2 linked regions of the Actinoallomurus bryophytorum genome follow. The protein of the gene in region 2 interacts with the protein of the main gene of each other region in a pairwise test. Links are inferred from orthologs where the notes say so. Each region holds a gene or a part of one and is shown on either strand. Other genes may lie near its edges.

Region 1 (7,723 bases), 2.0 Mb from region 2 along the record:
GCCTTGGCTGCCACTTGTGGCACTCCGGCCCTCCCCCGCTCCTTCTGGCCCGGCCCCTCACTCCGGTTAATGAACTGTGGTTCAATAACTCCATGGTACGGCCCAGGCACATCACGGACGAGCGGTTGCTCACGGCGGCCGGGCGGGTTGTCAGTCGGCTCGGGCCCAGCTTCACTCTGGCCGACGTGGCGGCTGAGGCGCAGGTCGCGGTGGGGACGCTCGCTCAGCGGTTCGGGTCCAAGCATGGGTTGCTCGTCGCCATGACCAGGGCCGCTGTCGACAACGTACGCGGGCAGATGCGTGGTTCGGTCTCGGATGCCGGTGGGGCGGACGCGGTGGTCCACGTACTCGTGGCGGCGTACGCGCCTCTCGACGACGCGGCCACGGCCGCCAACAACCTGGCGCAGCTCGCGGCCGATCTGGCCGATGACGAGTTGCGAGGGCTCATGGCCGAGTTCTACGCGGCGATGGAGGCCGAGGTGGCCGCGGTGATCCGTCTTGCGGCCGGAGTCCTACCGGGGGCTCCCCCCGCGCCGGTGGCGGCTCGGATTCTGACCGCGGTGGCCGATGGCACGGCGATCCACTGGTCGGCTCGGCCGGAAGGCGGGCTGTGCGACCGGATGCGGGCCGATCTCGCGACGGTACTGGCCGGCTGGCGTGCTCCAGAGGCCCAGCACGAACCAAGAAGGAGAGCAATATGAGCGGTCCACTGGACGGACAGGTCGCCCTGGTGACCGGCGGTACGCGCGGTGCGGGTAGGGGCATGGCGGTCGAGCTCGGGGCGGCCGGGGCCACGGTGTACGTCACCGGGCGCACGACCCGGGAGTCGCGGAGTCCGATCGGGCGAGCGGAGACGATCGAGGACACCGCGCAGTTGGTGACCGAGGCCGGCGGGCTGGGGATCGCGGTCCGATGCGATCACATGGTGCCGGACGACGTGGCGGGTCTCGTACGGCGGATCGAGGACGAGCAAGGAGGGCGGCTCGACGTACTGGTCGACGACACCTGGGGCGGCGACCAGTGGATCGAGTGGAAGCCGCTCTGGGAACACGACCTCGACAAGGGGCTGCGGGCGCTGCGCAACGGGCTGGAGACCCATCTGATCACGCTGCACACCGTCCTGCCCCTGCTCGTACGGCGTGGGCGCGGGCTGGTCGTCGAGATCACCGATGGGGACTACATGTTCAACGACCGCTACCGGGGCTCGATGTTCTTCGACGTGGTCAAGGTGGCCATCACCCGGCTCGGCAAGATGCTCAAGGAGGAGCTGGAGCCGCACGGGGTCACCTCGCTGTCGCTCACGCCCGGGTTCCTGCGTTCGGAGGAGATGCTCGAACACTTCGGGGTCACCGAGGAGAACTGGCGCGACGGGATCGCCAAGGACAAATGGTTCGCCATCGCCGAGTCACCGCGTTATATCGGCCGCGCCGTCGCCGCGCTCGCGGCCGATCCCGACGTCTCCCGATGGTCCGGGCAGTCCCTGTCATCCGGGGTGCTGGCCAAGCACTACGGCTTCACCGACCTGGACGGCTCACAGCCCGAGGTCACCCGGTTCTTCGCCGACGCCTTCTTCGGCGACAAGAAGGACGCCGACGCGGCCGACTACCGATAGCGCGCAATTCCCCGAGAAATGGCGCCTTCCACTAAGGTGACCTGGCCCTTATAAGCGACCGGCCAATCAAGGGCACTCAAAACGGGGGGTTCACATGAACATGGCCATTCCTCCAGGCCCGCCCGGCCAAGGTGGCGCGGGCCTCGGCGGCCCTCCAGGACCCGGCGGCCCTCCAGGACCCGGCGGCCCTCCAGGACCGGGTGGCCCAGGACCACGCGGCCCAGATGGCATGCCGGGTCCGGGTGGCCCGCCGGGGGCTTGGCAAGGGCCTCCCGGAGCCTGGCAAGGGCCACCGCCACCGGGTCCCTGGCAGGTCCAGCCGCCAGCGCCGCCCCTGCCCAACGGACCGGCAGGCTCGCCGGCCGGCCCCACGGGCCCAGGCGTCCCGAACGGCCCGATGGGCCCAGGCCGAGGCCCAGGCCCAGGCATGGGCGGACCGGGTTACAACGGACCGGGATACGGCGGACCGCCGCCCTACGGATACCCGCCGGCCCCCCAACCGCAGCGACGCAAGCAGAACCGGATGATCATCGGCATCGCCGTACCCGTGATCGTGGTCCTGTTCATCGTGGCGAGCGCGCTCTCCAACGGTAAATCGGCCCCGACCGGCGAGTGGAAGGCCGGGCAGTGCGTGAGCTCCGAGGGCCGCATCGGCGACCAGGCGGGCAAGGCGTTCCACCGGACCGGCTGTGGCTCGAGCGACGCCAAGGCGAAGGTCACCAAGATGACCGCTTCCGTCCTGATCGGGGGTCCGACCGACTGCCCCGACGACACTGACGCCATGGTCAGTGTCGACCAGGCGCACTCGATCAACGTCGGCAAGGAGGTCGCGTGCATCCGCAACCTCAGCGCGCCACACCCCGGCGACGTGGGTCAGGGGGGTGGGGTGTTCCGGGCCGGTGACTGCATTCTGGACCCCCAGCAGTCCTCACACCTTCAGGAGACCGCCTGCGCCTCGCCGCACTGGGGGACGGTGCTGCGGTGGGCGGCCGATGCCGCTTCCTGCCCCCAGGGCGAGTCCTACGACGCGGTCCCCCTGTTCGCCTCCAAGCAGGCCCTCTGCGTACGCCGCGGATAGACCCGATCTGACCGGCCGGGCGACGCCGAGGTAGTCATCTGGGCGTCGCGCGGCCGGGCGGCGTCAGCGGTGGCGGGCGATCTCGTACAGCGCGATGCTGCCCGCGACGCCGGCGTTCAGCGACTCGGCCTTGCCCGGCATCGGGATGTTGATGAGCAGGTCGCACGTGTCGGCGACCAGGCGCGACAGGCCCTTGCCCTCCGAGCCGACCACCAGCACCAAAGGTCCGTCGGCGGCGTCCAGGGCGTCGACCCCCGTGGCACCGCGGGCGTCCAGGCCGGCCACGAACAGGCCCGCGCTCTGGTACGCCTTCAGCGCTCGTACGAGGTTGGTCGCACGGGCGACCGGGACCGAGGCGAGCGTGCCCGCCGACGCCTTCCACGCACCCGCGGTCACTCCGGCCGCGCGGCGTTCGGGCACGAGCACCCCGTGGGCGCCGAACGCCGCGGCGGAGCGTACGACGGCGCCGAGGTTGCGCGGGTCCGTCACGCCGTCGAGCGCGACGATCAGCGGTTTGGTGCTCAGCTGCAGCAGGTCGTCGGGGTGCGCGTAGTCGTACTCGGGCACCTGCAGGGCGATGCCCTGGTGCACGGCGCGGTCGGTCATCCGGTCGAGCTCGATCTTGCCCGCCTCCAGCAGGGCGACGCCGGCGTCGGTGGCCAGCTTGATCGACTCACGGATGCGGTCGTCCGAGGCGCCCGTCATGACGTAGAGGGTGCTCGCGGGGATGCCGGCGCGCAGGGCCTCCACGACCGGGTTGCGGCCGGTGACGATCTCCGGGCCCTCCGGCGCGGGGCGCCGTTGCGGGCGGTCCCCGGCGGCGGACGAATCGCGCCGTGGGCCGGTCGTGACACTCCCCGTCCGAGTGGCCGCCTTGGTGGCACGCGCCGTCTGACGCTTGCCGTACCAGTGCCGGTCCTCGGCCTTCGGGGTGTGACTCGACCCCTTCTTGCGACGCTTGGCCATCCATGTCCTCCGCGAGTGCCCAGGGCGACGATCCGCCCCGGCACAGACTACGCGGAGTCGCGACCCGAACCGTCCCGAAGCAACCGCTCGATGCGCTCCAGACGCGCTTCTATGGCCGCCAGCCGGCCCTCGATCGCGGACCCGCCGGAGGCGAAGACGCCCGGCGCAGGCCGCGACTGCTGACGGGAGCGCAGCACCGTGAGGACCGCGCGGCGCAGCTCCTCGAAGTCGACGCCCAGGCGCTTGAGCACCTCCGCTCCGCCGCCTTCGCCCTCGCGCAGGAGGCCGAGCAGGATGTGCTCGCTGCCGATGTAGTTGTGGCCCAGTTGCAACGCCTCGCGCAGCGAGAGCTCGAGGACCTTCTTGGCGCGTGCCGTGAACGGGACGTCACCGGCGTGCGGCTGCTGTCCCCGGCCGACCATGTCCTCGACCTCGGCACGTGCGGGCGCGAGGCCGGCGCCGAGCGAGGTGAGGACCTGGACCGCCGTCTCCGTGTCGTCGCGCAGCAGGCCGAGCAGGATGTGTTCCGTGCCGATGTGCTCGTGGTCGAGCAGCCGGGCTTCTTCCTTGGCGTAGACCACGACGCGGCGGGCGGTGTCGGTGAACCGCTCGAACAAGTGGACCACCTCGAGAACGGTGGGGTGTGAAGCCTCTCGAACGTTACGTCCCCGGACTCTCACCCACCAATCGCATCAGGAACGTTTGAGTTCCCAGCGCGGACCGCGCGGGGTGTCCTCGATGAGGATGCCGGCGGCGGTGAGACGGTCGCGGATCGCGTCGGCGGCGGCGTAGTCCTTGCGCTCGCGTGCGGCCTGCCGCTGCTCGATCGCCAGGGACACCAGCGCGTCGAGCACGCCGCTCAGATCCTCGTCCGCGCCTTCCCACGGCGGCGACAGCGGGTCGATGCCAAGGACGCCGAGCATCGCGCGCAGCTCGGCGAGGACGCGTACGAGCGTGTCCTTGTCGCCGGCGGTCAGCGCGGTGTTGCCCTCGCGGACCGCCTCGTGGATGACGGCGAGCGCCTGCGGCACCCCGAGGTCGTCGTTCATGGCGTCGGCGAACGCCTGCGGCAGCGTGCCCGGCTCCACCCGCCCGGCCATCTCCACCGCGCGTACGACGAACGCCTCGATGCGCCGGTACGCGGCGGCGGCGTCGTGCAGGGCCTCGTCGGAGTAGTCGATCATCGAGCGGTAGTGCGCGGAACCGAGGTAGTAGCGGACCTCGACCGGGCGCGCCTTGTCGAGCAGGTCCGACAGGAGCACGACGTTGCCGATGGACTTGCTCATCTTCTCGCCGTTCACGGTGAGCAGCCCGTTGTGGACCCAGTAGCGGGCGAACTCGTCACCGGCGGCGGCCGACTGGGCGAGCTCGTTCTCGTGGTGCGGGAAGATCAGGTCGACGCCGCCGCCGTGGATGTCGAAGGCCGGGCCGAGGTACTTGGTGGCCATCGCGGAGCACTCGAGGTGCCAGCCCGGACGGCCTGGGCCCCACGGGGTCTCCCAGCTCGGCTCGCCGGGCTTGGCGCCCTTCCACAGCGCGAAGTCGCGCGGGTCGTGCTTGGCGTGATCGCCGACCGAGTCACCGGCGGCCCGCATGCTGTCGAGCCGCTGGTGCGACAGCGAGCCGTACCGGCCCGACCACGACATGACGTCGAAGTAGACGTCGTCGCCGACGTTGTACGCGTGCCCGTCCTCGATGAGCCGCCGCATCAGCGTGATCATCTCCGGTACGTGGCCGGTCGCTCTCGGCTCCACGGTCGGCGGCAGGCAGCCGAGCTCGTCGTAGCCCTTGTTGAAGACGCGCTGGTTGGCCTCGGCGACCGCGAACCACGGCGTGCCCGTCTGCGCGGCGACATTGATGATCTTGTCGTCCACATCGGTCACGTTGCGGACGAACGTGACGTCGTAGCCGGACGCGACCAGCCAGCGGAACAGCAGGTCGTACGTCACGCCGGAGCGCATGTGGCCGATGTGGGGGGCGGCCTGCGGCGTGGCACCACAAACGTAGACGCCCGCATGGCCCGCGGTCAGCGGGGTGAATTCGCGGATGCCACGGGTACCGGTGTCGTAGAGGCGCAGGCTCACGCGTAAGAGGCTATTCGATGCGGGTCCGCCCCCGGCACGGAAATCCGCTTTGTTGGGCGATCCCGGACGCTCAGGATGCCCTGACGGCGATCGCGCTCAGCCACGCCTCATTCCGTCTGGACCCGCTGTACGTGACGCGCCAATTCACTGAAGGCGACGGCATTCGGCACCTCTCCGGCAGTGGCCGTCATACCGGCCGTACGGTCGCGGCGGTTCATGTAGACCATGCCGTTGCTGATCTCGACCGAGGCCACCTGCGGCCACGGCACCTGCTCGTCGTCCTTGGTGATGCCCTCGCGGGAGATCGTGAACGGTCCGAAACGCACCGAGCCGCCCGTCTCGACCCGGGAGATGTACTTGGGCAACAGCCGCTCGGTCACCGCCGAGGACACGGCCTCGACCACGTCCTGCACGCCGGGGAACTCCGGGCCCACGACGGCCTCCGTGCTGTCGGCGCGGACCAGCACGCAGCGCCAGCTCACCGTCTCCGACGAGCCGATGCGTACGCCGGAGACGCGCATCTCCTTGATGGCGTCCCAGGCGAAGACCTTCATGTCACCGCGGTCGGCGAGGATCAGTCCGTTCCCGTAGAGGTAGACCACCTTGCCGTAGCCCGGCAGGACGTCACGGAGCAGGATGCGGCCGGCCGCGCCGAGGTAGCCGATGGTGAGCAGCACGCTCAGCACCGTGGCCCACCCGAACCCGTGGATCAGGAATCTCACGGTGAAGGGCAGCAACACCAGTCCGGGCAGCCCGAGGACCACCAGCCAGGTACGGGCGCGGGGGTTCTCAGTACGCGGATCATGGACGCTGACCGGCTCGCCGAGCCGCTCATCCTTCGCAAGACCGTCGATGGGGGGAGGAATGCTCACATCTCTCAAGGGAACACCATGATCGAGTGCCGTGGCCGACAAAACAACACGAATGGCCGCATACCCAAAAGCGCACGACCCGAAGCGGCACAACATCCTTCCGGTACGGCTTCCAGAGCCCGCACGGGGGGTATGCCAAGAGCGGGTACGGCCGATCTCCCGGCGACACGCGGCCCGCGCTCACACCGACAACCGCTGAATACGGCCAAGATGGTGGTCACCCCGTTCGCCCCGATGGTTGGCTTCCCCCCAAATGACACTCACCCCCACGCAATATTCGAAGGCACAGCGAAGGTTCCTGGCGACGCTCGGCGGCCTCGGCGTCGTCGCGCTGGCCGCCGGCACCTTCGTGCTGTCCTATGACGACCTGCGCCTGCTGGCGCTCCGCGGCGGCGCCGCACGGCGCTGGGCGTACCTCTATCCCGGGATGCTCGACGGCCTGGTCGTCGTGATCATCCTCGCGATCTTCACCGCCCGCCGGTCCGGCTGGTTCGCCCGCTCGGTGCGCTGGCTGCTGCTGATGGTGCTGATCGTCGGGGCGGGCGCGGCCAGCGTGCAGCGCGCGGTCAAGGGCTACGCCGCCCTCCCGGACACCTGGGTGAACGTCGGCGTCGCCGTGGCACCCTGGACGATCCTGATCCTCGCCGTCTGGCTCTGGATCTCGATGATCAAGCAGATGCCGGGCCTCCGCGAGCGCCGTCGCCGGCGGTCCGGTGGCGCTGCCGAGGGCGAAGGACCCGCCGGGCCCGTGGAGCCGGTGCCCGCGACCGTCGTCGACAAGGCGATCATCCCGGGCTTCGAGCCGGCGGAGACCAAGCCGCTGCCCCGCCCGGCCTCCATCAGGGAGCTGGAGCCGGTACGCGAGCCCGTACCCGCCGGTGAGGCGGAGTCGAACCCCTGGGACGCCGCGCTGCTGGCGCCGCCTGAGCCATGGGAGGGCGCGCGCCTCTCCGGATCCCGCGACGACGAGTACGGGCCGGTGGAGCCGAGCGACCCCGTGCCCCCGTCCTGGGGCGGCGCCGGCCAGCCGGCGCCTTCCGGCGACGCGCACACCGAGCCGACCGAGACCGTACCCGCCTCCCGGGCCCCCCAGCCGGAGGCGGACGAGCCC
Region 2 (7,758 bases):
GTCGGGGTCATCGCCTCCAGATGGGCACGGGAGGCGACCTCCGGCACCACTCCGCCGAACCTGGCGTGTTCGTCGACGCTGGAGGCGATCGCGTCCGCGAGGAGGGTATGACCGCGGACCACGCCCACGCCGGTCTCGTCGCAGGACGTCTCGATGCCGAGCACCAGCGGCTGATCCTTCACGTGCCCACCCCCCGCCGCACGGGCACGTCGCCCGGTCGCGACTCCCGCACCATCACGATCGCGTCCACTCCGGACGGCTGGTAGTAACGCTTGCGCACGCCGACGGCCGTGAAGCCGAACCGCTCGTAGAGCCGCCGCGCCCGGTCGTTGTCCGCGCGTACGTCGAGGAACACCTCGCCGCAGTGGCGGGTGGCGGCCTCGTCGAGCAGCGCGGTCAGCAGCATCGACCCGACTCCCCGGCCCTGCAGCTCGGGGCGTACGCCGATGGTCAGCACGTCGCCCTGCCCGCCGACGGCGGCCAGCCCGGCCCAGCCCGCGAGCAGGTCGTCCTCCTCGGCGAGGACGTAGTGCCTCGTGCCGCCGGGGTCGGCCAGCTCGTCGCGGTAGGTCTCCTCGGACCAGGCGTCGTCGGTGAACAGCAGGTGTTCGAGCTCGAGCACGCCGGGCAGGTCATCGAGGGTCATCTCGCGGACCTTCATCGGGGGATCACCCGCTTACGCGGCCCGGGCTCACGCGCGTCGGGCTTGCGAAGGTAGAGGGGCTCGGGCGGCAGCAGCTCCGGTCCGGCGCCGCCGGACAGCCGCGAGACCACGAGCTCGGCGATCGCGGCGGCCGACGGCAGTGCCGGCGTCTCGCCCTTGAGCACGTCGGGGTAGAGCAGCGCGCCCTCGCCGAGTGCGGGCAGGCCGGGGACGGCGGCCTCGGCGGGGCCGCCGACCGAGGGGCCGGTGATGCGTACGGTGGCCGAGTCGTACCGCGCCCAGTAGACCTCTTTGCGGCGCGCGTCGGTGGCCACCACGAAGGGCTCGGTGCGTTTGGACTCCCACGCGAGCGCGTCGAGGGTGCAGACGCCGTGTACGGGGATCTTCAGCACGGCGCCGAGCGCACGCGCCGTGACCAGGCCGACCCGCAGGCCCGTGTAGGGGCCGGGGCCGACGCCGACGGCGATCGCGGACAGCTCCGAACGGCTCACCTGAGCCTCGCCGAGTACGGTGTTGATCGCCGGGGCCAGAACTTCGGCATGCCTGCGGCGGTCGACGACCTTGGACTCGGCTCGGAGCCGTGGCGGGTGGCCCGGAGCCCACTCGCTCAGTGCGACGGTGACCGCGGCGGTCGCGGTATCGAAAGCCAAGACCAGCACGATCCCAGAGCGTAGCGCGCTCCGACCACTGCGAGTTACGAGTGGGACTCGAGCTTGGAGATGATGTCGCGGGCGGCCTGCAGCGCGCCGTCCCCTGCCGGGCCGGACGACATGGGCTTGCCGTGGGTCTCGAGGTGGTCGCCACCGGAGTAGTGCACGGTGACGAGGACGTTGGCGAGTCGCGCGTTGGCGACGGCCGCGCCGATCGCACCGTCCACCGTGTAGACGACGTAGGCCTGCTCGCCGACGCCGGTCACGCCGCGGCTGTCATGCACCTTGGCGCCGTCCGCGAGGTCCTTCCCCGCGCGGTCGGTGTGCCATTCGTCGTTGAAGGTGAGGACCGCGGTGTCGGTGGCCGACGTGCCGCCGTCGGCGCCGATGGCGCGCAGCTCGACGTTGAGCTGACGGCTGCGGTCCGCGGCGAAGAGGCTCCAGGCGCACTCGCTGTGCTGGTCGGACTCCGTGGCGACCGTCTCGCTGCGGTCCGCGCCGGGGGCGAGCTGCTTGGCCAGGCTCGCGCTGAGCGTGTCACAGGCGCCGGGCACGGCGTCGCGTTCGGCACCGTGGAGGGAGTTCATCGGGGAGCTGACCGCCTCCGCACCGCGTGCGTGGAGGGTGTGGTGGCCGCCTCTGCCGACCCCGGAGGCCCAGGTCGCGCCGCCGATCACCACGGCCACGAGGACAGCGACGGATCCGGCGGCGGCGAGGCTCCCATGGCGCCTGGCCGGCCGTGCGGCATGACGATGACCGCTCACCGGAGCTCTCCCTTCCCAAAGGAAACTTGCGCTATATGCCAGGAAGATGAGGTTTGGGGGTAGACACTACGGCAAGATCACGGTCTGGATCGATCTAGGAACAATAAATCGGATCATGAGATCACCGCACGTGGTCAGCCAGGCGCGCAGAGACGATCAAGACCCTGGGTCGCCGGGCGACCACTCGCCGAGCGCGGCCCACCGCGGCCCGACACCGGCCAGTCCGACGATGCGCTCGTCGGTCTCCTCCCGGTCGATCACGATCTCCAGTCGGTCCTCGGACAGGCCCTCGGCGATACCGCCGCCCCACTCGACCACGGTCACGGCGTCCTGGAGATCGAGATCGAGGTCGTCGAGTTCGTCGAGGCCGCCGAGGCGGTAGGCGTCGGCGTGCACCAGCGACGGGCCGCCCGCGAGCGACGGATGCACGCGCGCGATGACGAAGGTCGGCGACGTGATCGGTCCGCGGACCTTCAGACCGTCTCCCAGCCCCTGGGTCAGCGTGGTCTTGCCCGCGCCGAGCGGCCCGGACAGCAGGACGAGATCCCCGGCGCGCAGCAGCCCGGCCAGCCGCCGGCCCAGGTCGCGCATGGCCTCGTCGGTCGGTACCCGGATCACGGAGCCTCCATCCACGTCATCGGCGTCCGAAGTCCGCCGGGGGTGATCGTCACGGCTCAAGCGGACCGCTCCTCGGCGAACGGGCGGGCCCGCTCGACCAGTCCGGCGATGGCGTCGGTGACGACCTGGGGGCGTTCGAGCATCACGACGTGCCCACCGGAGAGCTCGACCAGCTCCGCCTCGGGTAGCGCGGCCGCGATGGCCCGTCCGTGCGCGAGGGGCGTGAGGCGGTCCTGGTCGCCGACCACGACCACCGCTGGGACCTTCCGCAGAACGTCCAGGGCGGCCAGCTTGTCGTGCGCGGCGAGCGTCGGGTAGAAGTCCGCGATCACCTCGATGGGGGTGGAGCCGATCATCCGTTCGACGAAGTCCACGATCGACGGGCTCACCGCGCGGTCGGCGAACGCCATCCGCCGCGTGATGACGAAGGCGACGTCGGTGCCGATCCGGCGCCCCCGGTCGACGAGTTTGCCGCCCTTGCCGATGCCGCGGACCACGCCGGGCACCGCGGCACGGAACACCTTGCCGAACACCTCCGGCAGGCCGAGCGTCAGCTCCGCCAGTCCTCCGGAGGAGGTATTGACCAGGGCGACGCCGGCGACCCGGTCACCGAACAGCTCCGGGTGCCGATCGGCCAGCGCCATGATCGTCATCCCGCCCATCGAGTGACCGACCAGCACCACCGGCCGGCCCGGCGCCGTGGTGGCCTCGATCACCGCGAGGAGATCGTCGCCGCACTGGTCGATGGTCGCGTGGGCCAGGTCGCTGCGTCCCGAGCGCCCGTGGCTGCGCTGGTCCCAGAAGACCATCCGCACGTCGGCCTCGTCCGCGAGATCACGGCGCTGGTAGTGCCAGGAGTCCTGGGTCATGCAGTAGCCGTGGCTGAAGACGACCGTGAGGGAGGCGTCGTCCGGGCCGTTGACCTCGACGTGCAGCGGCACTCCGTCGGTGGCCACGACGGTCTGCGGACGGCCGCGGAGCTCGCCGAAGGGCTCGTCCCGATCCGGGTCGGGTCGTAGCCGTTCGCGGCCGACGGCGTACCTGCGCGCCGCCACCGCGGCACCGACCCCGACGGCACCGGCGGTGCCGATCGCGGCGCCGACCAGGCCGACTCGCTTCTTGTTCATTGCGTGTCTCCACCGTACGTACGCGGGATCCGGGCACCGATTCTGGTGACGATCTCATACGAGATCGTGCCGAGCATCTCGGCCCAGTCCTGGGCGGTGGGCTCTCCCCCGTCTCCCGGCCCGAAGAGGACCACCTCGTCCCCCGCCTGGATCCCGTCGTCTCCGACGTCGATGACGAACTGGTCCATGCAGACGGTGCCGGCGATGCGCCGTCTCTTCCCCGCCGCCCAGACCTGGAGCAGGTTGGTGCCGTGCCGGGGAACCCCGTCGGCGTAGCCGATCGGCACGAGGCCGAGCGTCGTCTCCGCCGACGTGACGTAGCGGTGGCCGTAGGACACGCCCTCGCCCGCACCGACCCGTTTGGCCACCGCCACCCTCGCGGCGAGCGTCATCGCGGGGCGCAGGCCGAGCCGGCGCGTGAGCCCGAGCGACGGGATCGGGTCCAGGCCGTAGACCGCGATACCGGGCCGGACCAGGTCGTAGCGGGCCTCCGGGAGCGTGAGTGTGGCCGCGGAGTTGGCGATGTGGCACACCTCGGGGCGTACGCCGGCCTTCTCGGCGACCTCGATGGTCTCGTCGAAGACGCGTAGCTGCGCGGCGATGGACGGGTGGCCGGGCTCGTCCGCGCAGGCGAAGTGGGACCACAGCCCCACCACGGAGGCCAGGCCGTCGGCCTGTGCGCGCAGGGCGGCGTCGACCACCGAGGGCCAGTCGGCCGGGGTCGCGCCGCTGCGGGACAGGCCGGTGTCGACCTTGAGGTGCAGCCTGACCTGCCGCCCGACGCGCGCGGCGGCCTGGGTGATCTCGGCGACCTGGCCCACGGAGGTGGCCGACAGGTCGACGCCGGCGGCGATCGCGTCGTCGAACCGCTCGCCGGGCGTGTAGAGCCAGCACATCGCGGGTGTGTCCAGGCCCGCACGTCGTACGGTCATCGCCTCGTCCAGCGTCGCGACGCCCAGCCAGGAGGCACCGCCGGCGACCGCGGCCCGTGCGGCGGGGACGATCCCGTGGCCGTACCCGTCCGCCTTGACCACTGCCATCACACCGGCACCGCCGGCCTGCTCACGCAGCAGGTCCACGTTGTTACTGATCGCCCCGAGGTCGACGCGTGCCTCCGCCGTGGTAACGCTCATGAACCAATTGTGGCAGCGAAGCAGACCTGCGGGGGCCATCGCCTTACGGCCCGTCGCAGGTCCGGGGCTCAGCCGGTGAGCGTACGGAAGGCCGCCGGGATCGCCTCGATGACGTCGTACGCGCTGATCGGCGCCTCGCGGTCGTCCGGGGGCCGCTCGTCGGAGGCGGGGCCGGAGGCGGCGAGCCGGCCGGCGAGACCGTGCAGGTACGCGCCCGCGGCGGCGGCGTCGATCGCGCTCGCCCCTCCCGAGAGGAACGCCCCGATGAGGCCGGACAGCACGTCGCCGCTGCCCGCGGTGGCGAGCCGCGGCGTGCCGGTCGGGTTGACCCGCACGGGCCGCCCGACCTCCGCGATGACCGTGGTCGACCCCTTGAGGAGCACGGTCGCGCCGAGCTCCTCCGCGGCCCGGCGTACGTGCTCCAGCCGCCGTGCCTCGACCTGGTCCGCCTCGGTTCCCAGCAGCCGGGCGAGCTCCCCGGCGTGCGGAGTGAGCACGGTCGGCGCGTCGCGCCAGAGCAGGTCGCGGCGGCGCGCCACGACGGTGAGGCCGTCGGCGTCGACCAGGACCGGCAGGTCCGTGCCGAGCACCTCGGCCAGCAGCGCCTCGGCGTGTTCGCCGGTGCCGAGGCCGGGCCCGGCGACCCAGGCGTTCACCCGCCCGACCTCGCTCAGCGAGGTGTCGACGACCGAGGTCACGGCCTCGGGCCAGCGGTGCCGGACCAGCTCGACGGAGTGCTCGGCCGAGGCGAAGCGCACCATGCCCGCGCCGCCGCGTATCGCGCCGCCGACCGACATCACCGCGGCCCCGGTGAAGGTCTTACTGCCGGCCACCACACCGGGCACGCCACGGCGGTACTTGTTGGACTCCCGCGACGGGCCGGGTGCCCACAGGTCCACGTCGGCCGCCTGCGGCAGGACCACGTCCGGGTCGCCGAGGTACGGGCCGAGCCCGATGTCGACGAGCTCGACCACGCCCGCGTGCCCGGCGCCCGGATCGACGAACAGGCCCGGCTTGTAGGTCCCGAACGTGACCGTCACGTCGGCGCGTACGGCGGCTCCGCTCACCACACCGGTGTCCGCGTCGACGCCGCTGGGCAGATCGCAGGCCACGATGGTGGCGACGCTCCGCGAGGCGTGGCCGGCCAGGGTCGCGTGGGGTTCGCGGAGCCCGCCCCGTCCGCCGATGCCGAGCAGCCCGTCGATGATCAGATCCGCCGCCTCGATCGCGGCCACGGACCCGGCGGGGTCGTCCGCGTCGAGGGAACGGCCACCGGCCGAGCGCAGCGCCGCGAGGCCGCCCTCGTGGGTCTTCGAACCGGCCAGGACCGCGGTGACGTGTGCTCCGCGCCGGGCGAGCAGGGCTCCGGCGTACAGGGCGTCACCGCCGTTGTCGCCGCTGCCGGCGAGCAGCACGACCCGCGAGCCGTACACGCCCTCCCCTGGGCCGATGACCCCGGCGCGGCCGCTCCGCAGCAGCCCGGCGCAGACCGACGCGAGACCGGCCGCGGCACGTCGCATGAGCGCGCCCTCGGGCGAGCGCGCCATCAGTGCCCGCTCCGCGGCGCGGACCTTGTCCACCTCGTGCGCGTACCGCATGGTCGATCCCCTCGTCAGTCGGTGTTCTCGGCGATCACCACGGCGACGGCGACACCACCGTCGTGGCTGAGCGAGATGTGCCAGGAGGTGACGCCGAGACGCGTCGCCGCCGCCGCCACGGTCCCCTCGACGTGCAGGTCCGGCCGCCCGTCGGGGGCCCTGCGCACCTCGGCGTCGGTCCACTTCAGCCCGCGTGGTGCGCCCAGCGCCTTGGCGAGCGCCTCCTTGGCCGCGAACCGGGCGGCGAGGGAACGCTGAGGGAGCCGGCGTTCGTCCTCGGTGAAGAGCCGGACGGCCAGTGCGGGCGTACGTTCGAGGGACCGGGCGAACCGTTCGAGGTCCACGACGTCGATCCCCACTCCGACGATCACGAGATCAGGTTAACGTCCGTGACCTGTGGGGAGTGGGCGACCGTCAGTGAGTGTGGTGGTGGGCCGGGTCGACGGCGGGCGCCTCCGGGTGTTCGATCAGCCAGTCCAAGCGCTCGCGGCTCTCCTGGTCCACCGTCGTGTAGACGGCCATTCGCGTCTCCGGCGTGGCGACGACCGCGAAGCTGACCACCGACAGCCGCACCTCGCCGACGGCGGCGTGCCGGAAGACCTTCACCCGTGTCGTCGGGACCGCGACGTCTTGCGCGGCCCACATCTCACGGAACTCCTCACTGCCGGCGGACAGGCGCTGGATGAGGTCCGTCCAGGCGGGTTCGCCCAGGTGACGGCCGAACGCCGCGCGGAACATCGCGACCATCTGCGGAAGCTCCCGGTCGCGGTTCACGAAGGTGCTGCAGCAGTCCGGAACGATGAACGCGGCCCACAACAGGTTGCGGCCGTCCTGGTTGATCCGCGGCCACATCGCGGCGTACGCGGCGTTCCACGCGAGGACGTCGTATCGGCTGTTGAGCACCGCGGCGGGCAGATCGGCCATGCTGTCGAGAACGGACTGGACCTGGGGTTCGAGCCGGTCGTGGGTGGCCGGCACGGCGATGGAGGGAACGCCCGCCAGCCGGAAGAGGTGCTCGCACTCGGCCTGGTCGAGGCGGAGGGTACGCGCGATCGCGTCGAGCACCTGGACGCTCACGTTGATGGGGCGGCCCTGTTCGAGCCAGGTGTACCAGGTGATCCCGACCCCGGCGAGCTGGGCGACCTCCTCGCGGCGCAGCCCCGGCGTACGCCGCCGGAACCCGCCGGGCATGCCGACGTCGGCG

The links.
Region 1: the proteins of FB559_RS18475 (region 2) and rlmB interact in binary tests that used the Escherichia coli proteins (3 or more experiments, as listed by UniProt). The link is inferred for Actinoallomurus bryophytorum from one-to-one orthologs.

Annotation. Positions count from the first base shown.
Region 1 is NZ_VFOZ01000001.1:1,857,032-1,864,754, forward strand. The notes cover bases 1,706-4,554. They hold rlmB (23S rRNA (guanosine(2251)-2'-O)-methyltransferase RlmB), read right to left. Parts: upstream 3,657-4,554; coding sequence 2,754-3,656; downstream 1,706-2,753. Other genes in these bases: FB559_RS43730 (hypothetical protein), read left to right, coding at 2,136-2,690; cysS (cysteine--tRNA ligase), read right to left, coding at 4,349-4,554. In the rest of the region: FB559_RS08750 (TetR/AcrR family transcriptional regulator), read left to right, coding at 93-701; FB559_RS08755 (SDR family oxidoreductase), read left to right, coding at 698-1,612; more of cysS, read right to left, coding at 4,555-5,740; FB559_RS08780 (DUF6585 family protein), read right to left, coding at 5,848-6,612; FB559_RS08785 (DUF2637 domain-containing protein), read left to right, coding at 6,866-7,723. UniProt on the Escherichia coli protein: Specifically methylates the ribose of guanosine 2251 in 23S rRNA.
Region 2 is NZ_VFOZ01000001.1:3,894,168-3,901,925, reverse strand. The notes cover bases 4,290-7,173. They hold FB559_RS18475 (NAD(P)H-hydrate dehydratase), read right to left. Parts: upstream 6,555-7,173; coding sequence 5,025-6,554; downstream 4,290-5,024. Other genes in these bases: FB559_RS18465 (helix-turn-helix transcriptional regulator), read right to left, coding at 6,969-7,173; FB559_RS18470 (holo-ACP synthase), read right to left, coding at 6,569-6,925; alr (alanine racemase), read right to left, coding at 4,290-4,956. Also shown: tRNA (adenosine(37)-N6)-threonylcarbamoyltransferase complex transferase subunit TsaD, read right to left, coding at 1-182; rimI (ribosomal protein S18-alanine N-acetyltransferase), read right to left, coding at 179-646; tRNA (adenosine(37)-N6)-threonylcarbamoyltransferase complex dimerization subunit type 1 TsaB, read right to left, coding at 658-1,323; FB559_RS18495 (hypothetical protein), read right to left, coding at 1,359-2,078; tRNA (adenosine(37)-N6)-threonylcarbamoyltransferase complex ATPase subunit type 1 TsaE, read right to left, coding at 2,235-2,669; FB559_RS18485 (alpha/beta fold hydrolase), read right to left, coding at 2,753-3,823; more of alr, read right to left, coding at 3,820-4,289; more of FB559_RS18465, read right to left, coding at 7,174-7,758. UniProt on the Escherichia coli protein: Bifunctional enzyme that catalyzes the epimerization of the S- and R-forms of NAD(P)HX and the dehydration of the S-form of NAD(P)HX at the expense of ADP, which is converted to AMP.